One region of the Arthrobacter sp. D3-18 genome, then DNA from elsewhere that is predicted to be linked to it. Evidence: riboswitches for the same ligand, from Rfam matches in the RefSeq annotation. Region 1 holds a riboswitch; each other region holds the start of a gene.
The links. A riboswitch is a leader RNA that binds a small molecule or an ion and turns the genes downstream of it on or off. The one in region 1 is predicted to bind cyclic di-AMP.

Region 1 (7,898 bases):
CCGTCAGCCGAAGACCAGGCCTTCGGACGGGTTGCCGGCCTGGGCGTCACTGAAATTTTGGATGACCTTCCTGACGATTATCGGGAGGTACTTGCCCTCCGAGTTGTCGCCGACGTGTCAGTGGAAGATACGGCGGCGATCATGGGTAAGTCCCCAGGAGCCGTCAAACAGCTACAGCGCAGGGCATTGAATGCACTGAAGAAGCGTGCACTACTAAGGAACGGCACATCATGAGCGAACAACTTACGCCTCGCGGACGTCATGACCAGCAGGCAATCGACCACCTGCTGGCCGACGCCGGCCTCACAGGCGACGCCGACCTCCGTACTGAACTCCTCGAGCTCCGTTCACTGGCCAACACTGCCCCCTTGCCGTCCGATGCAGTCCGCGCGCTCATGGTCAGCAGCCCGGCCGATGCCACGCAGGAGATCGCAGCCACGCAGCAGATCGCAGCCACTCAGCAGATCACGACGGCGGACGGTCCGGCCACGTCGTCCGGTGCGCCCACTGCGGTGCTCGCCACAGTTGCTGCGGAATCCGCTCCTGCCAATGACCTGCCTGTTGACGAACTTGCCGCGCGACGTCGGAAGAAGCGCCGGACGGCCATCGCAGGCCTCGCTGTGGCGGTGTCCTTGGCCGGCGGCGCCACCGCCGCCGTAGCTTCCGAGGGCGGCCTGCCGGGTGCTTTCCAGCATCTCGGGGCGGCAATCGGTTCGGTGGTCTCGCAACTAAACCCCGGTTCCGGCAGTGCTCCCCAGCCTGATGCTCCCGCCGGTACCACCCCCGAGCCGTTGCCTGTCCGGGAAGAGCCTCAGCAAGCTCCTGCCACGGTCAAAACCCAGCCGACTCCGGCCCCGCCGGTCAGCCCGGTTCCTGCTCCCCAGCCGCAACCCGGTGGTGCGTCGCCGCATACACCTAAGGTGCCGTCGCACAAAGAGCCCGGCAATGGCGTCATCCCGTCGCCGCCAGAGTTGCCCGTGACCCCACCGGAGAGCGACCCTTCCAAGATCGATCCCTCAAAGCTCGGCCCCTCGGGCGTCCCCGTCCCGGTTCCCTCGGAGCTGATCCCGTCCCTCCCCGGAAAGCCCTAGGCTCCAGACCCAAACCTCCCGCGAGTTGGCACTTAATCCCAATGTTTGGTGCGAACATTGGGATTAAGTGCCATCTCGGCGCGGGGTTAAACCACGACGGCGGGGTGCGGCTTCACGTGGAAGCCGCACCCCGCCGTCGAGCTTGAAGCTATGCGGAGACCAGCGTGTGCCAGTCGTTGACGAGGGGCAGGTTGTGCGCCTCGGAAACGGAGTGGTGTGCCACGTGGCCGGCGGCGATGTTGAGGCCGGCAGCCAGTGCCGGGTCGCGGTCGAAAGCGGCCTTGACGCCCAAGTTGGCCAGTGCAACGGCGTAGCGCAGGGTGACGTTGGTCAGTGCGTAAGTGGACGTGTTCGGAACAGCGCCAGGCATGTTGGCAACGCAGTAGAAGATCGAGTTGTGGACCTTGTACGTCGGTTCCTGGTGGGTGGTGGGGTGCGTGTCCTCGAAGCAGCCGCCCTGGTCAACAGCGATGTCCACCAGAACCGAGCCGGGCTTCATGCGGGCAACCAGTTCGTTGGTGACCAGCTTGGGAGCCTTGGCGCCCGGGATCAGGACGGAGCCGATCACCAGATCTGCGTCGATAACTGACTTCTCGATCTCGTAGGCGTTGGAGGCAACGGTCTTCAGGCGGCCCTGGTAGAGGGCGTCCAGTTCGCGCAGCCGGTTGATGTTGATGTCCATGATGGTGACATCAGCACCGAGGCCCAGCGCCATGGCGGCAGCGTTGGTTCCCGCAACGCCTGCGCCGAGGACAACAACCTTCGCCGGACGCACGCCCGGTACGCCGCCCAGGAGGACGCCCTTGCCGCCGGCCGGAGCCATCAGCGAGGAAGCGCCGACCACGACGGACAGGCGGCCCGCGACCTCGGACATCGGGGCGAGCAACGGAAGGGTGCGGCCTTCCTGCACGGTTTCGTAAGCGATGGCCGTGACGCCGGAGTTGATGAGCTCGGCGGTGAGTTCGGGCTCTGCGGCGAGGTGCAGGTAGGTGAAGAGAATAAGGCCCTTGCGGAAGCGGTGGTACTCGGCCGCGATAGGTTCCTTGACCTTCATGACCATGTCCGCACGGGCCCAGACGTCATCTGCCTCGTTGACGATTTCGGCGCCGGCGATCGAGTATTCCTCATCGGTGATGCCCGAGCCGAGGCCTGCGCCGCGCTCTACCAGAACGGTGTGTCCGTGGGTGCGGAACTCGTGGACACCGGCGGCCGTGATGGCTACGCGGAACTCGTTGTTCTTGATTTCTTTGGGGACACCGATGATCATCTGTGGGCTCCATCGTTAGCGGCCACTGGGCCGAAAATTTGTTGCGGGATGTGATTCCAGAATAGATCCGGCTGTGAGGCAGACGACATGGGCCCGGAACCGCCCTCGGGAGGAAAACCCGCAAATACAACGATCTTCTGCAAGTCAGCGCGACATTTGTCGAGCAGTGAAGCGTCAAGTGTCGCCTGCTGTTGGTACGCTTTCCAGATGCTGCAGGACGTGGAACAGATCGTTGAACGCGTTGCCTTGAAGCTGGGCCGCGGGCTGTCCCTGGAAGATCTCGACGGCGTTCTTCTCGCCTATAGCTCCAACCAGTCCCACGCCGACCGCGTTCGCGTGAACTTCCTCCTCAGCAAGCGGGTCCCCAGCGACGTCAGCGCCTGGCAGCTCGCCCATGGCATCGCCACGGCCGTGCGTCCCGTCGTAGTTCCCGCCAACGACGAACTGGGCATGCTGGGCCGCGTCTGCGTGCCACTTTTGGTCCGGGGTTTCCGCGTGGGGTACTTGTGGGTGCAACTGGACCTTGAAGAACAGAGTCCGACGGCGATACTCGCCGAATTACCCGGCGTGCGGGACGAGCTGGACCTGTTGGCAGGCTTGCTCCTGGATTCCAATACCGCCGAATCGGAGTTCCGGCGAAGGCGTGAGCAGGAGTTCCTGTCAGCCTGCGGCGGCGAATCGAACGCTGTGGCCGCCATCGCAGGTTGGAAGGAAATCCAAGGGCGCGGTCCGTGGCAGTTGGTGACCATACTCGATCCGGATGGTGCGAGGTCCGACGTCGATCCTCTTGCCGCTACCCTGACGCATCGATCAGCGGCGCTGCAGTCCACTATCGGCGTCAACGCCGCCTTGTTCAGCGCCGGAACGGAGACGCATTCGGTGGTCCTGTTCCGCGAGTCCGGTGGCCGGGCGGACCATGCCCAGGTGTTGGTGCACTATCAACTGGAGCTTGCGAAGCGCGCTGGCCGCAAGGTGGACAGGGTAATCCTGGGCATCAGCGAACCCTTCCAGGTCATCCGGCAGCTATCGGGTGCCTACCGTCAATCGAAGGTTGCTGCCCAGGCGGCTGCCGTGGACCTCCCACTAGGTGAGCTCGTGGATAGCCGGACTGTTGGTGTCTATCAACTTTTCGATCGCTTGGTGGCACCCGGAGGCTGGGATGACACAGGTTCGGTGCACTTTCAGACGCTTGAGGACCAGGACAAAAACGGCGAGCTCCTGCCCGTCCTGGAACTGCTCTATGACAATGACGGCTCGGTGCAGGACGTCGCCGCCAAACTTCACCTCCACAGGAGCAGCATCTATAACCGGCTCGGCCGCATCCGCCAACTCATCGGTGCCGATCCGTTGAGTGGCGCGATCCGGCTCGAGTTGCATGCGGCCCTGAAGGCGCGGCGCTGGGCCGGGCGGCCGCGGATCTGACACTACGAACGAAGGCGGACGTTCGAAACAGACAGGAGGCAGGCACCCGGCCGGGTGCCTGCCTCCTGTCTTTTAGTGGTTGTGCACTTGCTTATGAGCGCCGCAAACGCTGGCAGCTCCAACGTCCCATCCGGCGACGGAAGGTGGCCGTCCGGCTGCTGCTGCAGTACCGGCTATGCCACCCCGCATGCGCGGAGGTACGGGGCAGGCGGGTGCTCAACCGAGAACCTCCTGGGCTGCATCCAGGATGTCTTGAAGCGCAGATTCGCTGGGCTGGGGTGCCGGGGCGGCCTGCGGTTTGCCCGGTCGGGGCTTGGACGTCGGCGTTGCAGTTTCCGTTGATGTGGGTGTCGGCGTGGGCGTGGGTGTGACCGTGGGGGTCGGCGAGGTTGTGGGCGTCGGAGTTGTGGGCGGTGTGGTGACCGTGTCCGACGGCACCTCGCTCGGCGCGGGAGCCGGCTGGGTCGGGGCCGGACTCGTCACTCCAGGGACGGCCGGGACTGAGGAGGGGAAAGCCGACGGAACCCATACAGGGTCGGCAAGCGATACCTTCGGGGTCGGAGCCGACGACGACGACCCGGCCGTGGGTGCCTCCGCTAGTGTCGCGGGCTGGCCGGCTTCGGAGGACGCTGTGGCAACTGACGAGGCTGCTGGCGACGACGCTGATGGTGCGGAAGCCGTGGAATACGAGGCACTGGGCGCGGGGGATGCGGAGCCTGAGTTCCTGTCGCCGCCGCTTGCTTCCTGCGCAGGGGTTTCCTGGCCGAAGAACGGAAGCTCGAGGGCTTGCCCCAAGGTTCCGGCCGTCAGCACGAGTCCAAGCGCCCCTGCAACCACGGCCATGCGCTGGCTCATGTGTTTGACCGATGCTGCTTTCCGAAGGGCGGCGTGGGGTTCGCGGCCGAATGAGGACGTGGACCCCAAGCTGGACCTGGCTGCAGAGGGCGCGGCAGCCTGCTTGCGAACATCCTTGCGGCTTGCCAGTGCTGCCGATGCCGTTGCAGCGGCAGCAAGCTGCGCCTGAGACGTGCCCCGAGGTGACTCAGTACGCAGGGATTCGTCGTGCGGAGGCTCGGCGGCTTCTGTTGTGGTGGTGGATTCTTCGCGTGCAGACATCACGGGAATGGCTGTCGTGGCGGGTTCCGGCGTTGAAGCCTGAACAACTGGAATGGCTGCGGTTGCGGGCTCCTGAGCGCTGAGCTCCTGAGAATCAGGCTCCACGTTGGCCGGGGACGCACTTGCCGGAGTCACAATGGGGATCGCCGCGGTAGGGGGTCCCGGTGTGGTCGACGTCCGAGCCGCTGGCTGCACAGTAGGTACCACTGCAGTAGCGGGTTCCGCCTGCTCGGCCCACTGGGGCGATCGCTGCGGTGCCGGCTGTGACGCCGAGGCCTCGGGCGCAATCACGGCGAGGGCTTCACGCTCCCGCTCCGCTGCACGAACTTCCGCACGAGTGGCAGGCGCCGCCACGGTGGGGATGGCCGCAGTGGCGGGTTCCGGCGTCGTGCCTGTGCTGGTCGCGCCAGGGTCATGTGGGTTTGTGGACGCAGCGGCGGAGTCCGCCAGTGCGCCGGTGGGGAATCCGCTGGGTTGGGCCCGACGGCGTCCGGTTGGCTTGGTGCGCTCGCCTTCAGAGTGGGCGCGGCGCGGCTGATCCATGGTTGGGGACATGGTGGTTGCCTCTCAACGCCTTCGAGGTTAGCTGTCGGGTTCGGACGAGGCTGTCCGGCCGCCAAAGCGGCTTCACCCCGAGGGCTTGCATACCAAGCCCGGGAACTGTGGGTCCCCCGCCTCTGCCGCGGGTCTGGCGGATCCCGGATTGCGGCAGAGCTCGGCGTCAATCCGGAAGCGGCCCAGCGGAGATACGGGTCGCCCTACGACGGTACATGAGCCGGAAAGTAAAGTCACATTAATGTAACGGGCGGTAGGCCTGTCCAAGCGAGGGGGTTCTATGACTTAGGCTTTGGCGCCGGTGCAGGAACTCCGAGCACTGCCGCCAACACGAGCAAGATATCCATGGCCTAACACTAGCTTCGCGGTGCACCGGCAGGTAGACATTGTCTATGGACCTGCCTGTGATGCCACCCGTCTCGCCCATGCTCGCCAAATCCGTTCCGGCCATCCCGGATGTTGGGCACTACGAACCCAAGTGGGACGGATTCCGGACGATCGTCTTCAAGGATGGGGACGAGATCATCCTGGGCAGTCGCAATGAGAAGCCAATGACCCGCTACTTCCCCGAGGTGGTGGAGGCGCTGAGGAAGAATCTGCCGGACAAATGCGTAATCGACGGCGAGATCGTCCTGATCGAGGGCAAGAGGCTCGAATTCGAGGTACTCCAGCAAAGGATCCACCCCGCCGACAGCCGCGTGAGGATGCTCGCCGAGAAGACTCCGGCTTCCATGATTGCGTTCGACATCCTTGCCCTGGGCGATGAGAACCTCATGGACAATCCCTTCTCCGAGCGCCGCGCCATCCTGGAACGCGCGCTCGCCAAGGCCGAGCCACCCGTCTACGTGACCCCTGCAGTGACGGATCTCGAACGGGCTCAGGAATGGTTCGTGCAGTTGGAGGGTGCAGGACTGGATGGCGTCCTGTCCAAGCCCTTGACCGGGACCTATCAGCCCAACAAGCGCGTGATGTTCAAAACCAAACACGAGCGCACGGCGGATTGTGTGGTTGCTGGGTTTCGTTGGCACAAGACCGCGAAGGTTGTGGGTTCGATGTTGCTGGGTCTTCACGACGACACTGGCCGCCTGCATCATGTGGGAGTGGTGGCCTCTTTCCCCATGGCCCGAAGGCAGGCCTTGGTGGCCGAGCTTGAGCCGTATCAGATCGAACTCGGCGAACACCCGTGGGGTGAGTGGGCCAACCAGGACGAAGCTGCCGGAGGTTCACGCATGCCCGGCGCCCAAAGCCGGTGGAGCGGGGGCAAGGATTTCTCGTTCGTGCCCCTTCGCCCCGAACTCGTGATCGAAGTGGCGTACGACTACATGGAAGGCGACAGGTTCCGGCACACCACACAGTTCCGCAGGTGGCGGCCGGACAGGACCCCCGAGAGTTGCACGTACTCCCAGCTTGAAGAGCCCGCTGAATACGATCTTGGGGAAATCCTGAAGCTGCCGAACGCCTAGGACGTTGCCAACCCGCTGCTACGTTGCTGGGTAGCAACGGAGTAGCGGGTTGGCGAGTGTGTTACTCCTCGTGGCCCTGATCGCTGCTCATGCTGCCTTCGGCGGGCGGGGTTTCTCCCGGGGGGACTCCGCCGCCAGGCTCCAGGCCAGTGACGTTGCCGTCGAGGGGATCGGGGTTGGCGGATGCAGCGGGGTCCTCGTCCTCATCCTCGCGCATGTCGGGATCCTCGTGGATGCTGTCGGCATCGGACGTAGTGTCAAACGGTCCTGTGGCGCCGGTTGCGCCGAAGCCTTGGGTTTCCTCGTTCGATTCTTTGTTGGTCACGATCAGCCCTTTCGTAAGCAAACTTACTAATGTGCTTGCTCCGTCAGCCTAACCGCGACCAGCTAACCCGACAAGCTAACCCAACAAACCGAGACAACAAACTGAGCCCCCAACCCAGCCCAACACGGGGCGCCAACTCAGGCGCCGGCGTCGTGCGTCAGTGCTCAACGGTGAGGCGTCGTGGCGGTGACAAAGCTCCGGATGGCATCCGCCACAGCCATGGGGCGCATGTGTTGCGCCACGTGCCCGACTCCCGGAATCTCCACGAGACGCCCCTGCGCGACTGCCCTTGATAGCCGCAGCGCCCAGTCCGGGCCTGCCACATGGTCGCGGCTACCCCGCAGAATCAGCACAGGCACCCCAACGCCCGCCAGCCGCTCCTCGGTCCGGTAAGACATCATGACGGGAAGCTCAGTGAGGTACCAGCGGGGGCCGCACCGGAAGTAGTCCGAGATGACGATCCAGTTGGACGACGGGCTCTCACGGAGCAGCCCGTCCAGGAAGAGTGCCATGGATTGGCGGCGAACGTTCTTGTGCCGGGAATCCACCACCGGCCCCATCAGCACCAACTGACTGATCTGATCCGGGGCATGCAGGGCCGCTTCGATGGCGAACTGCACTCCCATCGAATGGCCCACCAGGACATAGGAATCGATGCC
Region 2 (7,898 bases), 1.5 Mb from region 1:
AGCTAGGCAATCCACTCAAGTGCATCGGCCCCCTAAAAAGCCGATGCGCTCTGTACGCTACAACAGTTGACCGCGAATGTCACATTCAGGTCACGGGGCGCCTCGGGAATGCGAGAGGCAACCATCAAATGGCTTAGAGCCAGCCCATGGGGTCTACGACTTCACCGTTGACCTGGACCTCAAAGTGGAGGTGGCAGCCAGTGGAAGCGCCCGTGGTGCCGCTCAGGGCGACGGTGTCGCCACGGTTTACGGTCTGCCCTACCTGGACGGTGAAGGACGACAGGTGGTTGTACGTGGTCTCGAGGCCATTGCCGTGATCAACGACCACGCGGTTGCCTCCGCCGTACTCGTGCCATCCGGCGAAGGTGACCTTGCCGGTGGCTGCGGCGTGCACAGCCGTGCCGCACTGGGCAACGAAGTCCTGGCCGCGGTGGAAATCACCGGCACCACCCGTGAGGGGGCTGATGCGGTACCCAAAGGGGGATGCCGTGGTGAGCGTGTCAAGGGGGCTGGCCATGCTGCCAACGGACGAGGCCCGCTGGATGCTGTCAGCCGACTGGGCGCTGAGCAACTGCTTCAGCTTCCCATCCGGGTCGGCAGTAGTAGCGACGGCGGCGCGGCTGAAGTCGATCTTGGCTGATGCGGCAGCGGAAACCTCGGGCTGGCTGCCCGCAGGTGCGGCAACGGCAAGGGCAGACTCGGTTTGGCCTGATTCCGAGGTGGCCATGACGGGACTCGTGGCGGGCAGCCCGACAGTCAGGGCAAGTCCGGTGGCGGCTAGCGCAACACCGGCCTTCTGCCCGACGCCGCTGGCAGCGGCGAAGTCGGCAACCTGGCGCATCGGGCTCTTACGGCGGCGCACCTGACGCTCGGTGTCGCGAGGCCGGATCTCCGTTACGACGGTGGCTGGCCGCAGCTCAGCAGCGGGGCCGGACGCACGGCGGCGGCCCCTGACGTTCTGCGATGTCAAACTCTGTTCCTCTCTCAAAAGCCTGCGAAGTTAGCTGTCGGATTCGGGTCAGAGAGTACAAAGACCCGGTCCGCACGAGGCGCTCACGGCACACAGGTATCCCAAGAGGGACTTGCATACGTGGTCACTTCTGCTGCGGACTTCACCCCAAGGCTGCTTCTTTAGACAGCCGCTTGTGGTTCCCCCGCCTCTGCCAGTGGTGTGTAACACACCTGATCCGCTGGCAGAGCTCGGCTCCGGATCAGGTAACGCTTTGGTATCAGCGCTAGTAGATAACTATAGGGGATTAAGGCCTTCGGTAATAAATTCGTTATCAACAGGAACGGGCTGAGCGGAAGAGCCCTTTATCATCAATTCCGGAAAACCGCAGGTCACACGCGCGGCGAAGGTCCAAAAGTGAGGTTTGACACCTGTGCTGGCCCAGCGCCCGTCAGCTAAGTGAGACGAAGACGTGCGCAGCAACTTCGGGAGGTAGCTCCAAGGCGCCCTCGATACCGGGGACCCGGACCGAGATGTACTCGCCGACGCGTTCCAACGAGACGCTGGCACCCGGACGGATTCCGCCTTCGTCCAATTGGGTGAGGAGCTCAGGCTCCACCTGGATGGGCTCCGCGAGGCGGCTCACAACTACGCGGGAATCGGTAGCGTAGCCGTCCATGGCCTGCAGCAGGTTGACATCAAGCCGGGGGAAGGGCTGGCTGGCAAGGCCACCCAGTGCTTCAAGTCCAGGAATAGGGTTGCCATAGGGAGACTCCGTGGGGTGCTCCAGGAGCTCGTACAGCCGGCGCTCCACCCGCTCGCTCATGACGTGCTCCCAGCGACACGCTTCGTCGTGCACGTAGGCCCAGTCCAGACCAATAACGTCGGCCAACAGCCGCTCCGCAAGGCGGTGCTTGCGCATGACCTCGGTAGCGCGCTTCCGGCCCACTTCAGTGAGTTCCAGGTGGCGGTCGTTGGACACGATCACCAGTCCGTCGCGCTCCATGCGTCCGATGGTTTGGGAAACAGTGGGTCCGGAGTGGCGCAATCGCTCAGCAATGCGGGCCCGGAGAGCCACAATGTTTTCTTCTTCAAGCTCCAAAATGGTCCGAAGATACATCTCAGTGGTATCGATCAGATCCGTCATCCAGCTCAGCTCTCCTCGAACGCAGTTCCTTGCGTAATCTCCACCGTACCGCGTCCCTAGCAAGGGCGGACGGTGTGCACCGCCGCCCCATGAACGCCAACCACCAGCCTAGCTTATTTGGAATTACTCTGGATAATTTTGGTCGCATCCGGTTAGTCTGCATTCCACGTGGCGGACTATGACGGCCGCAGGTTCCTGCGCCCGGGCCGGGTCAGGCAGAATTGGGGTGTCGAAGGGGCAGTTGATGCCCCCTGCCACGACCCATCTCTAGCCGATACCATTGGAGCCCTACGTGAGCGACAACAGCATCACCATTCCCGCCGACCTGCTGCCCAAGGATGGACGCTTCGGCGCTGGACCGTCCAAGGTTCGCCCGGAACAGATCGAAGCGTTGTCTGCCGCGTCGACCACCATCCTCGGCACCTCCCACCGTCAGGCTCCGGTCAAAAACCTGGTGGGTTCTGTCCGCGAAGGACTCAGCCAGTTCTTCCGCGCACCTGAAGGCTATGAGGTTGTCCTCGGCGTTGGCGGCTCCACGGCGTTCTGGGACGTGGCTGCGTTTGGCCTGGTCGAGAAGAAGGCCCAGCACCTCTCGTTCGGCGAGTTCGGCTCAAAGTTCGCTGCCGCCACCAACAAGGCACCGTTCCTGGATGCTTCGTCAATCATCAAGGCTGAACCCGGCACCCGCCCCGTGGCTGCGGCCGAAGCCGGAGTGGACGTCTACGCTTGGCCCCAAAACGAAACATCAACCGGTGTGGCCGCTCCGGTGAAGCGCGTTCAGGGTGCCGATGAAGGCTCCCTCGTCCTGGTGGACGCCACCTCCGCGGCCGGCGGGCTGGACGTAGATGTCGCCGAGTCGGACGTTTACTACTTCGCCCCGCAAAAGAACTTCGCCTCCGACGGTGGCCTCTGGCTGGGTCTCTTCTCCCCCGCCGCCCTGGAACGTGCAGCACGGGTCAAGGCGAGCGGCCGCTGGATCCCGGACTTCCTGGATCTGCAGACCGCCATCGACAACTCCAAGCTGAACCAGACCTACAACACCCCTTCGCTGTCCACCCTGGTAACCCTGGACGCCCAGGTGCAGTGGCTCAACAGCAACGGCGGCCTGGACTTCGCCAGCAAGCGCACGGCAGACTCCGCCAACCGTATCTATTCCTGGGCCGAGGCCTCGGAGTACGCAACGCCCTTCGTTGCCAACGCTGAAGACCGCTCCAACGTCATCGCCACCATCGACTTCGATGACTCGATTGACGCTGCGGCCATTGCCAAGGTCCTGCGCGCCAACGGCGTTGTGGACACCGAGCCGTACCGTAAGCTCGGCCGCAACCAACTGCGCATTGCCACGTTCGTCGCCATTGAGCCGGACGACGTTTCCGCTCTGCTCGCAAGCATCGACTACGTCGTGGGCGAGCTCAAGAAATAGCACCACGGCCTTGAGCGGCGTCGTGCGGGTAGCTCCCGGACGGCGCCGCGGCCGTTTAAGGCGCGTTAACCTCCCTGCTAAGGCGCGTTATCCGCCCTGCCGACCTGCGCCGTCGTCGTCGCTCTCTGGACGGGAAAGCAGCGACTCCACCCGGAAGTGCTTCAGTCCGCGGGCCCGGCGGTCGAAGCGGAGCCGCAGCTGATTCGCACGGATGATCCACAGCAAACCCACGACGGCGGTGCTGACGCCGGCAACCGCCGCAACGCCGACCGCCCACCGTGGGCCGCCGGCGTTGGCCACCAAGCCCACCAACGGTGCACCGATGGGAGTGCCGCCCATGAAAATGGCCATGTAGAGGGACATGACCCGCCCTCGCATGACAGCCTCGGTGGTGGATTGCACGTAGCCGTTGGCGCTGGTGATCAGAGTCAGGGCGAAGAGGCCACAGGGAACCAAAGCGAGCCCGAAGAGCACCGCATTGGGTGCCAGGGCGGCCAAGGCGCTGGCAACGCCGAAGCCGCCAGCGGCCCCGAAGATCAACCTGAGACGCGGTCTCCCGCGTCGGGCAGCCAAGAGTGCACCAGTCACCGACCCGATGGCCATGACCGAGTTCAACGCTCCGAACGCGCCGGCGTCCATGCCGAATTGGGTCCCCACCATCGCGGCGATGAACAACGGGAAGTTCAGTCCGAAGGTACCCACAATAAAGATCGCCACCAGGACCACCTGAATATCCGGCCTGTTCCTGACGTAGCGCAATCCTTCCCGGATGCGCCCTTTACCGGCCGCCGCCCTGGGCTGGATGCGGAGGGACGCCGCGGGAATGAGTTTGAGCGCCCACAGCATGGCCACGAAGGACACGGTATTGATGAGGAACACCCAGCCGGGCCCCACCACCACCGTCAGCACGCCTGAGACAGCGGGCCCGATCATACGGGCCACATTAAAGGACGCGCTGTTGAGGGCCACTGCGTTAGGAAGGTAATCGTCGGTGACGAGTTCGGAGACGAAAGTCTGTCGGACCGGAGCGTCCAGGGCGGTCACGATTCCCAACAGCAAGGCAAAGAGGTAGACATGCCAAAGTTCGGCGATGCCCAGCAGCACCAGCACTCCCAAGCCCGTGCTGAGGAGGGCCATGGCCACCAGGGTGAGGAGAAGCAGCTTCCGCCGGCTATATCGGTCGGCCAGCAGGCCCGCCCACGGAGCAAGGAAAAGCTGGGGACCTAGTTGGAGTGCCAAAGTAATACCCATGGCACCGGCGTCGTGCGCTGTCAGGTGGTCGAAGACCAACCAGTCCTGCGCCGTACGCTGCATCCAGGTGCCGATGTTGGAGATCAGCGCACCGAAGAACCAGATGCGGTAGTTGAGGATTCCGAGTGACCTAAAGGTGGACATCAGCGTCCGCCTTCACTGTGGTCACCCCGGGTTTCCGCAAGGCCTATTCAGCCCCGGTTTCGTCGTCTTCGTCGTCCTCGGTTTCATCGTCGGCCAGCTCGGTGGCCTCGTCCTCGGACTCAGCTTCGGCCGGTTCCGTGGCCTCGTCTTCGTCCGCCTGCACGGACTCTTCCGTGACGTCTTCAACGGTCTCTTCCACCAGCGGCTTCTCATCCTCGGGGCGGACGCGCTTGGCCCACGGCACCCATTCAGGAGCCAGGATGGAGTCCTCGGAGGGCAGCAAACCGAGCTCGCTCACCGTCACGATCTTGGAGCGCGAGTTACGGGTCACCACGGCATACCACTGCCAGCCGCCGTAGCCGGCCAGCCGGGACTCGAACAGGTGGGTGACCACGCGGTCGCCCTCCGACTTGGCGCCAAGGTGCGCCCCCACCTCACCCGGGTTGGCTATGCCTTCAACTGCCTCACGCGCAGTATCGACGGCGGCAGTCAGGAAGGCGTCCGGCTTACCGGTGCGCCACACGGGCAAACCGGCGCGGGACTTGGCCGCGACGGGCTTCCGCGCGGGGGCGTCCCCGTTTCCAGGAGCCTGGGCAGCGTCAGGGCCGGCCTTGGTGTCCTGTGCGGATTCCGATGTCATAGCCGGTCCTAGGCTTCCAGCTCGTCGGCAACCTTGCGCAGTGCCATGCTGATGGCCTTGGCCTTGTTGCCATCAGGATACTTGCCTGAAGACAAGGAGCCCGAGAGGTTGTCCAGCACGGTGACCAGGTCCTGCACCATGGGTGCGAGGTCCCTGGCGTTCATGCGCTTGGCCTTGGCAATGGACGGTGTCTTCTCCAGGACGCGGAGTCCCAATGCCTGTGCTCCGCGGCGACCGTCGGCCACACCGAACTCCACGCGGGTTCCAGCTTTGAGCTCCGTTACGCCCGCAGGCAGGGATGTCTTGGGCAGGAACACTTCCTGGCCATCTTCAGCCGCGAGGAATCCGAAGCCTTTTTCCTTGTCATACCACTTGACCTTGCCGGTAGGCACGTAATCAACCTTCTTCGTTCTTGCTTTTGGGAGACACGTCGGGCCGATCACCGCATCCACAGGGATCTGCGGGATCGAGGGTGACAGCCCGGTCCGTGTTGGTCTGTTCCTTCAAGGTTATCCTGCCGAACCCCCTATTCCCGCTTTGCCGCGACCACGCAGTACACGAACAGGGCAAGAGCAGCCGCAATGAATCGTCCCGGCGTGCTGCTGCTAGCGTTGTGGGCATGACTTCCCCGGGTTACCGCCGCCCCATCATGATCACTGCAGCCGTCATTGCCGTCATCTCTTTGGTTGCCGTCGGCACGGTCATGGCTGTGGCGTTCAACGGTGGCGTGCCGCCGGTATGGGTGACGTGGACGGCCCTTTACGGACTGCCGGTGGCCTTCATGCTCGCCGTAGTCCTGGTTGTCGACTCCGTTCGCCAGCGCCGCCGACAGTAACCTCCTGCCCCAGTGACGGGCACGAGCGGCCCGGGGGCGGTAACGTTGGATTGATGTCCCTTATACGCGCGCTCAGCAAGGAACTCGAAGCGCGCAGCGACAATTCGCTGCGGGCCTTGTTTGCCGCGCGACCGGACCTGATCTCCCCCATGGCTCCAGACTTCCCGGCTTTGGCTGCCAGGGCTAGCGCCCGGGTCAGTGTCCAGAGGGCTTTGGAGCGGCTGAACAAGCCTGAAATGCAGGTCCTGGAAACACTGCACCTGTGCACCAATGCCGATACCGGCCACAGTATTTCCGCGGCCGGGCTGAAGAAGGTTATTGCCGGTTCCACCCTGTCGGCGCTGGACCCCATCCTCGCCAAATTGCAGGAATTGGCACTAGTACACAGGGCAGATCCACCCACTGGCTCCCCGGCAACGTCGTCCCGTCAGCGCTTCTACCTTCCCGTGGGCAGCCTCAAGGACGTCATCGGCATCTATCCGGCCGGCCTTGGCCGCAGCTACACCGAACTTGTACGGCTCCAACCGGCCTTTGCCCAGCGGGTGGTGCAGTTGGTAGCCGAGCTACATCAAAGCGGTGCGGGCATTCACCCCGCCAGCACTCCGATGGACGCAGCTTTGGCCCTGCAGCGGTGGACGTCCACTCCTGAGAACCTTCGTGCCATCCTGGCTACGGCACCGGAGCGGACCGTGGGCCTATTGGACAAGTTCGGCAGCTGGGCCATGGGCGCAGTACCCCAAGCGCAGCGCCGGGCGTCGGTCACCCACGAAAGTCACGACGTCGGGCCTATCGATTGGCTGTTGGCGCGCGGCTTGCTGGTCCCCTTGGATGCCGGCCACGTGGAGCTGCCCCACAGTGTGGGTCTTGCCTTGCGCGGTGGTGCAATCGTGGATGACTTCACGCTGGCCCCGCCTGTTCCGGAGCTTGGCCATACGAGCGCTGCCCTGCGACGCAACGCAGCAATGGGTGCCATCGCCGAAATCCTGCGGTTGACTGCTGAGCTGCTGTTCGCAGTCAGGGAGCAACCCCTGGCCACCCTCCGTAGCGGTGGCGTGGGTGTGCGTGAACTGAGGCGTTTGGCGGAGTCCATCCGTTTGGGCGTCCATGAGGCCGCCATCCTCTTGGAGTTGTGCGCCATGGCCGGGCTGCTCCGCCTGGACGTGGACAGTTCCACGTGGATACAGCCGCCGTCGCTTGAATGGCTCAACCTGCCCCGGCAGGAACAGTGGCTGTGGCTGGTCAACGCTTGGTTGGCCAGTGAGAGGGCACCTTCACTGGTGGGGCAGCCGCTCAGTGGTTCGTCGTCGTCAGCCCATCAAGGCGCAGCCGGCACCACCATCAACGCCTTGTCCGCGGAAGCACAGCGGCCCGACGCCCCGGTGGTACGCCGCCGGGTCCTGGAGATCCTGAACGAGCTCACCGTAGAGGCCGCAGCGCCGGATGGAAAGGCACCCGTTTTGGATGCTCGAGCCGTCCTGCAGCGCGCCGAATGGGCGCAGCCGCGCATGT
Region 3 (7,898 bases), 1.2 Mb from region 1:
AAGTCCGGACCGGCCGGACAGTCTCAGCGCAGTTGGCTCAACCCTTCCACCTGGCACTTGCGTACACGCCTGGTCCTGGTGGCCATGGCACTGCTGGTCGCCATTTGCGCTGCGGTGGGAGTTGTCAGTTACGCGTCCATGGACATGGTCTTCGACAGGCAGCTCGACAGGCAGTTGGAGCAGGCGTCCAGCCGCGCGAATGACTTCGGCAGGCCGCCGTCGAACTTTCCGTCATCCCCCGGCAGGCCGGATCCTCTGGAAGCGCGCGGGCAAGCTGCGGGCACGCTTAATGCGAGGATCGACGGCTCCACCGTGCGTAGCTCGGGTTTAATTGACGCCCAGGGTAACCGCGTCTCGCTCTCAGCGGACGACGAACAGGTCCTTGTGTCGCTCCCCACGGACAATCAACCCGTGGACCGATCACTCTCCAACGGCGATTACCGGCTGGTGGCAGTCAACACCAATTACGGCGACGTGATTGTGACGGGCTTGCCGCTCGCCGACAAACAGAGCGCCGAAGCCTCGCTGGTGTGGACCATGGTGCTGGTCTCGCTGGGTGGACTCGTGGTGATCGGCCTCGTGGGAACGGTCATCATCCGCCGGACCATGCGGCCGCTGGAACAGCTCTCCGAAGTGGCCACAAAGGTCTCGCGCCTGCCTCTCGACGCCGGTGAAGTGGCACTTGCGGTGCGCGTGCCGCCCTCGGCATCCCACCCTGGAACGGAAGTGGGCAGCGTCGGCTATGCCTTGAACCAGATGCTGAACAACGTTTCGAGCGCTCTGGAAGCGCGGCAGGAAAGCGAAACCAAGGTGCGCCAATTCGTGGCAGACGCCTCGCACGAGCTGCGGACTCCCCTGACCGCCATCCGGGGTTACACCGAGCTACTGAGGATGACGGAGAATTTTACCGAGGATGGCCGGAAGTCACTGGCGCGTGTCCAAAGCCAGTCCGAACGGATGACCACCTTGGTGGAGGACCTTCTTCTGCTGGCGCGGCTGGACGAGGGTCAACCCGTCAAAGTTGAGGACGTGGACCTGACACAGCTGGTGATCGAAACGGTCAGTGACGAGAAAGTCATGGCACCGGACCACATTTGGCAGCTCCAGCTCCCCGATGAGCCCACCACGGTGCGAGGGGATGCCACCCAACTTCACCAGGTGCTGGCCAATTTGCTGTCCAATGCCCGCAAACACACCGATCCCGGCACCACTGTGGTTACAGGTGTCATGCTCTCCGCCGACGGCAGCGCCGTGGTCACGGTGACGGATAACGGCCCCGGAATTCCTGAAGATTTCCAGGGCCGGATCTTCTCCCGGTTCGCCCGCGCTGATGTCGCAAGGTCAGGCACCGAGGGCACCTCCGGACTGGGCTTGTCCATTGTGGAATCCATCGTTTCAGCGCATGGCGGGAGCGTGGAAGTGACCTCGCGGCCGGGGCGCACTGAATTCGCCCTCCGACTCCCTACCGTGACCACCGAAGGCCTATAACGAATCGGGCAAGGCGACTCACCGGCGTCGTGATCTCTGTTACCTAAATGTGACTTCTGCCGAAACCTCCTGTACCGTCGAAAGGGTGGGTCGTCCCTAGCAGGCCCACATCCGGGATGCGCCGAGCTCTGCCACTTCCCGGAGTCCGTTCTTTCTCCGAGGCAGAGACGGGGGACCCAGAGTCTCCGGGCCAGGCCTTTTTGGCCGGCCCTTGGGGTGAAGCCGCAGCATGATACGCGGCCGGATGACCTCATCCGAACCCGACAGCTAACTCCGCAGGCGCTGAGAGGTAATCACATGTCTGAACTTAACGATCAGACGCGCCCTTCCGCGCGTCACCGCGACGAACACAACGCACCGCTCACCAAGTCGCAGTCCGTCCTCAAGAACGCAGCCCGCCAGGGTAAGTCCGGCCACCGCATGTCCGTAGTCGCCGGTGTCGTGGCAGCCGCACTGGGCGTTGCATCGCTCGGAACCGCCGCAAACGCCGCACTGACCCTCCCCGAGGCGAGCCGCGTAGCTGGAACCCAGGCCAGTGCGCAGGTCAACACCAACAAGTCGGCTGAGATCTCCGCGTCGCTGAATGCTGCAGCCGAAAAGGGCGCAGCCGACAGGGCCGCTGCGGATGCTGCCGCCAAGGCAGCTGCTGACAAGGCCGCTGCGGAGAAGGCTGCCGCTGACCGGGCCGCAGCTGAGAAGGCCGCAACCGAGAAGGCTGCCGCTGACCAGGCCGCCGCCCAGGCCGCAGCTGAGAAGGCTGCCGCTGACGCTGCTGCCAAGCAAGCCGCCGACGCCGCTGCTGCCGCTGCCGCTGCGGAGGCCGCTGCAGCTGCTGCAGCCCCCAAGGCTGTGGACGACCCCGCTGCTGCCAAGGCGTACGCACTGAGCATCCTTGGCAACTACGGTTGGGGTCCGGGCGAAATGACTGCCCTGAACACGCTGTGGGAGAAGGAATCGAACTGGAGGACCACGGCGATGAACGCTTCCAGCGGCGCCTACGGCATCGTCCAGTCCCTGCCTGCTTCCAAGATGGCTACCGTTGGTCCTGACTGGGAAACCAACTACCAGACCCAGATCAAGTGGGGCCTGAATTACATCAAGGAGCGTTACGGATCCCCGTCCGCAGCTCTGGGCTTCCACTTGGCCAACAACTGGTACTAAGCCAGACTGCTTGATTGCCGCGCCCGTTGCCGCCGTTCGCACCAGTGCCCACTGGAGCGGATGACGGGAATGGGTGCGGCTTTTGCCGTATCACAGGTGCGGCGCGTAGTTCACAGCGGGATCACAGCTATCGCCTAAAGGACTCAAATCCGGTGTGCTCATCCTGAATATATGACGCTCACAGATCCCAAGCCGGTGGTGCACCATCAGCTGCAGCGCGCCCCCGTGAAAATACAAGGTTTGGTTCCCGTCCTGGACGTCACCATCCCCGTGTTCAACGGTGAAGCCCATCTGGAACACAAGCTGCGCAGCCTGCACGGACACCTCGCCGATTCCTTCCCGCACACATTTCGGATCACGGTGGCCGACAACGCCAGCACGGACAACACTTTACGGATCGCCGAACGTCTGGCCAGGGAACTCCCCGAACTGATGGTGATGCATTTTCCGGAACGGGGACGCGGAAACTCGCTCCGCCGGGTCTGGCTTTCTTCTCCGTCTCCCCTGCTGGCGTACATGGACCCTGGTCTGTCGATCGACCTTTCGGCGGTGGCGCCCCTACTGGCCCCGCTGATCTCCGGGCACTCCGACCTCGCCGTCGGAACGCGACTGGCAAGGGCTTCACAAGGGACATCCAGCCGCCACCATGACGTCATGGCGCGCGCCTACAATTTTCTGCTGCGCGTCATGACGGGGGCGCGCTTCTCCGATGCCGAATACGGCTTCAAAGCCATACGTGCCGATATCGCCCAAGAGCTGCTCCCCCACACCCGCAATGAGGCATGGTTCTTCGACACCGAACTGCTCGTCATCGCCGAACTCTCCGCTTTGCGGATTCATGAAGTCCCCGTCGACTGGACCGACGATCCCGACCCGGGCGTCGACGTCGTACGTACCGTCCTGGCTGACCTTCGCGCAGTGGCCCGCCTGACCCGCGAGCTGCACCGGGGGACAATTCCCGTCAGTGAGTTACGGGCCGAACTGGGCCGAGGACACCACCGGCCCTGACCCCGCCATAGAGCGTTACGTCTCCGGTTCGGCCTCCACCGCACCCCGCACGGCTGCGATGGAGGCCGCGACATCCCCGGCGTCCGTAGTCCAGTTGCTGACCGAGATCCGTAGAATCTCGCGACCACGCCACGACGAACCTGACATCCAGACCGCGCCTTCTGCCATGAGCCGCTGGGTGATCCGGTGTGTACGGTCATCGCTTCCGAAAGTCACCGAGACCTGCGTGAACACGACGTCGTTGAGCACCTCCACGCCAGGGATCGAGGACAGGCCTTCAGCCAAAGCGCGGGCATTAGCTGCCAAGCGCTCCACCATGGAAATCACGCCGTCCCGGCCCAGTTGCCTGAGTGCCGCCCATACCGGAATGCCCCGGGCGCGGCGGGACATCTCCGGAACTTTCTCGAAAGGATCCCCCGGTCCGGCGTCCGTGGCAATGAGGTAACTCGTGTGAACGCTGAAGGCACGCCTCAAGGCTTCCGGGCGGGCAACGATTGCCAGGCCACAGTCGTAGGGGACGTTCAGGGTCTTATGGGCATCCGTTGCCCACGAATCTGCGTCCTCGACACCCGCCAGCCGGCCTCGCAGCTTCGGGCTTACCGCGGCCCACAAACCAAAGGCACCATCCACGTGCACCCACGCACCGCGATCGTGCGCCACGGCTATGGCTTCCTCCATGGGATCGAATGCCCCGGAGTGGAGGTTGCCCGCTTGCAGGCAGACCAATGATGGGCCGGGTTGCTGATCCATGGCATCAGCCAGGGCGTCAGGAAATATCCGCCCTTCGTCGTCGGCGTCCACCGGAACACAGGCACCCAAACCGAGGTATCGCAAAGCCAGATCCACTGCGGCATGCCGTTCCCTGCCCGCAAAGGTTGTGATGCGCGGTGCACCGCTGAGGCCGAGCGCTTCGAGGTCCCATCCGGCCTCGTCCATCAGGTATTGGCGGCCCGCTGCCAAGCCCACGAAGTTGGCAGTAGTGGCACCCGTGGTGAATCCGACGTCGGCCGTCACGGGCAGGTGCAGGAGGTCCAAAAGCCAGGCGGCGGCAGATTCCTCGATGGCAGCGGCAGCGGGGGTGGCGAACCGGAGCCCGGTGTTTTGATCCCAAGCAGAGACGAGCCAATCGGCGGCCATGGCGGCGGGCAAGGTTCCGCCCATGACCCACCCGAAAAACCGTCCGGACTGGATCGCCATCAAGCCGGGCTCAGCCAGCGCGGCGAGCTCGTCCACTACCTCCGCGGCATCGGTTGCTCCGTCCGGGAGACGCGGCAGGATGGTCTTGGCCACTTGGTCGGCATCGGATGAAGGGCGGACAGAACGGGTGGGAACCGACGCAAGCCACTCACCGGCGTGGACCATGGCCCGCTCCAATGCAGCACCGTACGCCTCCGGCATCGCAGACATGCGCACAGCCTACGCCCGGTTCACCGCTTGGAACAGCCTTTACTCCAGCGGCGCTAGAGGGTGAGCGTCAGGAGGTGACCGCCGCCGTCGTCCTTCACAGCAGTGACGGTGACCGACGAGTAATCCGGGATCCGCCACATGCCCGGCTCCAGCTCCGCATTGTGCCTGGCAGCGGCCTTGCCCACCACAACGGTCCGCATGCCGGCGGCGCGCGCGGCAGCGATACCGGCAGGCGCATCCTCGAAAACCACGACGTCGGCCGGGTCGGCTCCCAGGAGCGCCGCCGCCTTCAGGTACCCCTCAGGGTGCGGCTTACCGCGGGTGACGGACTCCGCAGTGACTGTTGTTGATGGCATGGTGAGCCCGGCCGCCTGCATGCGGATATCTGCCAGGATGCGGTCCGCGGAGGTGACCAACGCGATAGCGTCATCCGGGAGTCCTGCCAGCAGGGCTTCTGCCCCGGGAAGCGCAATGACGCCGTCGGTCCGGGAGCGTTCCATCTCGCCCAACTCGGCGGTCAGTGCTTCAAAGTCAGCGCCGGCGGGCGCGTACCGGCGAACAGTGTCGCCGGCTTGGACGCCGTGCGAGGTGCGCAGGATCTCGTTGAAATCCAAGCCGTAGCGCTCGGCGAACTCAAGCCACACCTGCTCAACGATCGCCGTTGAGTCAACCAGCGTGCCGTCTATGTCGAAAAGGACGGCGCGGACGGTCAGCACTGATGATGGAGAGACGGGTTCGGCAGGATGGCTCATGGGTCCATCCTGCCGCACACTCATCCGGCGGTGCTGAAGTGTGACTTAGCCGTTTGGCCGCTGAGGTAGGTACTGCACCGCCCACTTGTTGCCGTCGGGGTCAGCGAAGTAGACGAAGTGGCCCCAATCCTGAACGTCAATATCGCTGACGTCCACGCCGTTGGCCTTGAGCTGTTCATGCGCCTTATTAATGTCCGCCACCACCACTTGGAGGCTGGGCGCTGTTCCCGGAGGGGCATCGCTGAGCCCCTCACCGATAGCGATGGAACACGCCGAACCAGGCGGTGTCAGTTGCACGAAGCGGATGCCGTCCATGGGACGCTCATCGAAATCGGCGTTGAAACCAACCTTGTTGACGTAGAAATCCTTCGCGCGGTCGACGTCGGACACAGGGACAAACACCAGTTCAAGTTTCCAGTCCATGCGCCACAGGCTAACGGGGCGCGCCGGAAACCGGTAGGGGGCTCCCTTAACCCGCTACGCCGTAAAGGCGGTCACCCGCATCGCCCAGGCCCGGCACGATGTAGGACTTTTCGTTGAGCTTCTCATCAATCGAGGCCAGGACGATTTTGACGTTGGCGTCCGAGAGCTCCTCTTCCAGCTTGGACAATCCCTCCGGAGCGGCCAGCAGGCAGATGCACGTCACATCGGAGGCACCGCGCTTGAAGAGGAACTTGATGGCCTCGCGCAGGGTGCCGCCAGTGGCGAGCATGGGGTCCAGCACGAAGATCTGGCGGCCGGTGAGATCCTCGGGAAGGCGCTCGGCGTAGGTGATGATGTCCAAGGTTTCTTCGTCGCGGGCCATGCCCAGGAAGCCCACCTCAGCGGTAGGGACCAGCTTGGTCATGCCCTCGAGCATGCCAAGGCCTGCGCGCAGAATCGGGACTACCAACGGAGTGGGCTTGGTGAAAGCCGTGCCCACGGTTTTTGTCACGGGGGTCTCGATCTCGACTGGCTGCGTCTTGACCTCGCGAGTGGCTTCATAGGCCAGGAGGGTGACGAGTTCTTCGGTGAGTTGCCGGAAGACCGGTGAAGGGGTGTTCTTATCCCGCAGAACGGTGAGCTTGTGAGCGACCAGCGGGTGGTCCACGACGAGTGTGCGCATCCCCCAAAACTATCATTGAGACATGAGCGCCACCGAGCCGTATCACGCAGAACACATGGCCTGGATGGGCCTTGCCCTGGACGAAGCCCGGTTGGCGTTGAAAACTGACGACGTACCGATCGGCGCCGTCGTGTTGGGGCCCGACGGCGGAGTGCTGGGTTCCGGACGCAATGAACGGGAAGCGCATGGGGACCCGACCGCCCACGCGGAGGTGGTGGCCATTCGTCAGGCTGCTGCTTTGCTTCGTCAGCGCGCTCACGATGCGGGCGCCGATGGCGACGGCTGGCGCTTGGAGGACTGCACTTTGGTGGTCACCCTTGAACCCTGTGCCATGTGTGCCGGGGCAATTGTCTTGGCCCGTATTCCCCGCGTCGTGTTTGGCGCGTGGGACGAGAAGGCAGGAGCGGCGGGTTCTGTGTTCGATATCCTCCGCGAGCGCCGCCTTAATCACTGGGTTGAGGTCTACGCGGGCGTCCGCGAGGACGAGTGCGCTGCCTTGCTCAGGGACTTCTTCGTTTCGCACCGCGTGCCCTGACTCCCCCGCTTCCCTGCTCCCCCAATCCCCCGATCCCCCAATCCCCCGCGAGTTGGCACTTAATGCCGATCCGGGTGCTCGGGATTGGCCTTAACTGTCACCTCGGTGGGCGTTCCAGGGCCTCCATGACAGTGGCCGCGGTGGTGTCCCAGCCTTGGAGGTGCTCCCGGGCTGTCATGGCTGCGTTCCGCCAGGTTTGTTGCTGGGCGTGATCGGTGAGCCATCTTCGGAGGGTGCCGGCGAGGTTTCGAGGGTCGCTGAGATCCAAGGCCGTGCCAGCCCGGGAGGTACCCAGTGCTTCCACTGCTCCCGTTCCCTGCCGAACGAGCACGGGGATGCCGTGAGCCAACGACTCCGTTACGGACATCCCGAAGCTTTCGGCACGTGAAATCAGAACACTCAGGTCTGCCCGGTGCCATTGCTCTTCGAGGGCATCGCCGGT

Region 2: it holds a riboswitch for cyclic di-AMP, as region 1 does, so the genes downstream of both, M1D89_RS18160 (M23 family metallopeptidase) here and M1D89_RS03525 (hypothetical protein) in region 1, are expected to answer to the same signal.
Region 3: it holds a riboswitch for cyclic di-AMP, as region 1 does, so the genes downstream of both, M1D89_RS19460 (aggregation-promoting factor C-terminal-like domain-containing protein) here and M1D89_RS03525 (hypothetical protein) in region 1, are expected to answer to the same signal.

Annotation. Positions count from the first base shown of each region.
Region 1 is NZ_CP096440.1:302,856-310,753, forward strand. It holds gene M1D89_RS03505 (RNA polymerase sigma factor) at 1-234, shown strand, start outside; gene M1D89_RS03510 (hypothetical protein) at 231-1,091, shown strand; gene ald (alanine dehydrogenase) at 1,240-2,358, opposite strand; gene M1D89_RS03520 (PucR family transcriptional regulator) at 2,566-3,780, shown strand; gene M1D89_RS03525 (hypothetical protein) at 3,997-5,451, opposite strand; cyclic di-AMP (ydaO/yuaA leader) riboswitch at 5,454-5,600, opposite strand; gene M1D89_RS03530 (ATP-dependent DNA ligase) at 5,844-6,914, shown strand; gene M1D89_RS03535 (DUF6480 family protein) at 6,976-7,239, opposite strand; gene M1D89_RS03540 (alpha/beta fold hydrolase) at 7,404-7,898, opposite strand, start outside.
Region 2 is NZ_CP096440.1:3,495,292-3,503,189, forward strand. It holds gene M1D89_RS18160 (M23 family metallopeptidase) at 134-970, opposite strand; cyclic di-AMP (ydaO/yuaA leader) riboswitch at 975-1,175, opposite strand; gene M1D89_RS18165 (iron-dependent transcriptional repressor DtxR) at 1,401-2,096, opposite strand; gene serC (phosphoserine transaminase) at 2,389-3,519, shown strand; gene M1D89_RS18175 (MFS transporter) at 3,607-4,914, opposite strand; gene M1D89_RS18180 (DUF3027 domain-containing protein) at 4,958-5,554, opposite strand; gene M1D89_RS18185 (cold-shock protein) at 5,563-5,946, opposite strand; gene M1D89_RS18190 (hypothetical protein) at 6,174-6,389, shown strand; gene M1D89_RS18195 (helicase-associated domain-containing protein) at 6,443-7,898, shown strand, end outside.
Region 3 is NZ_CP096440.1:3,777,378-3,785,275, forward strand. It holds gene M1D89_RS19455 (sensor histidine kinase) at 1-1,488, shown strand, start outside; cyclic di-AMP (ydaO/yuaA leader) riboswitch at 1,622-1,782, shown strand; gene M1D89_RS19460 (aggregation-promoting factor C-terminal-like domain-containing protein) at 1,786-2,649, shown strand; gene M1D89_RS19465 (glycosyltransferase) at 2,821-3,657, shown strand; gene M1D89_RS19470 (pyridoxal phosphate-dependent decarboxylase family protein) at 3,673-5,064, opposite strand; gene M1D89_RS19475 (HAD-IA family hydrolase) at 5,118-5,816, opposite strand; gene M1D89_RS19480 (VOC family protein) at 5,862-6,239, opposite strand; gene upp (uracil phosphoribosyltransferase) at 6,286-6,921, opposite strand; gene M1D89_RS19490 (nucleoside deaminase) at 6,944-7,456, shown strand; gene M1D89_RS19495 (glycosyltransferase family 4 protein) at 7,554-7,898, opposite strand, start outside.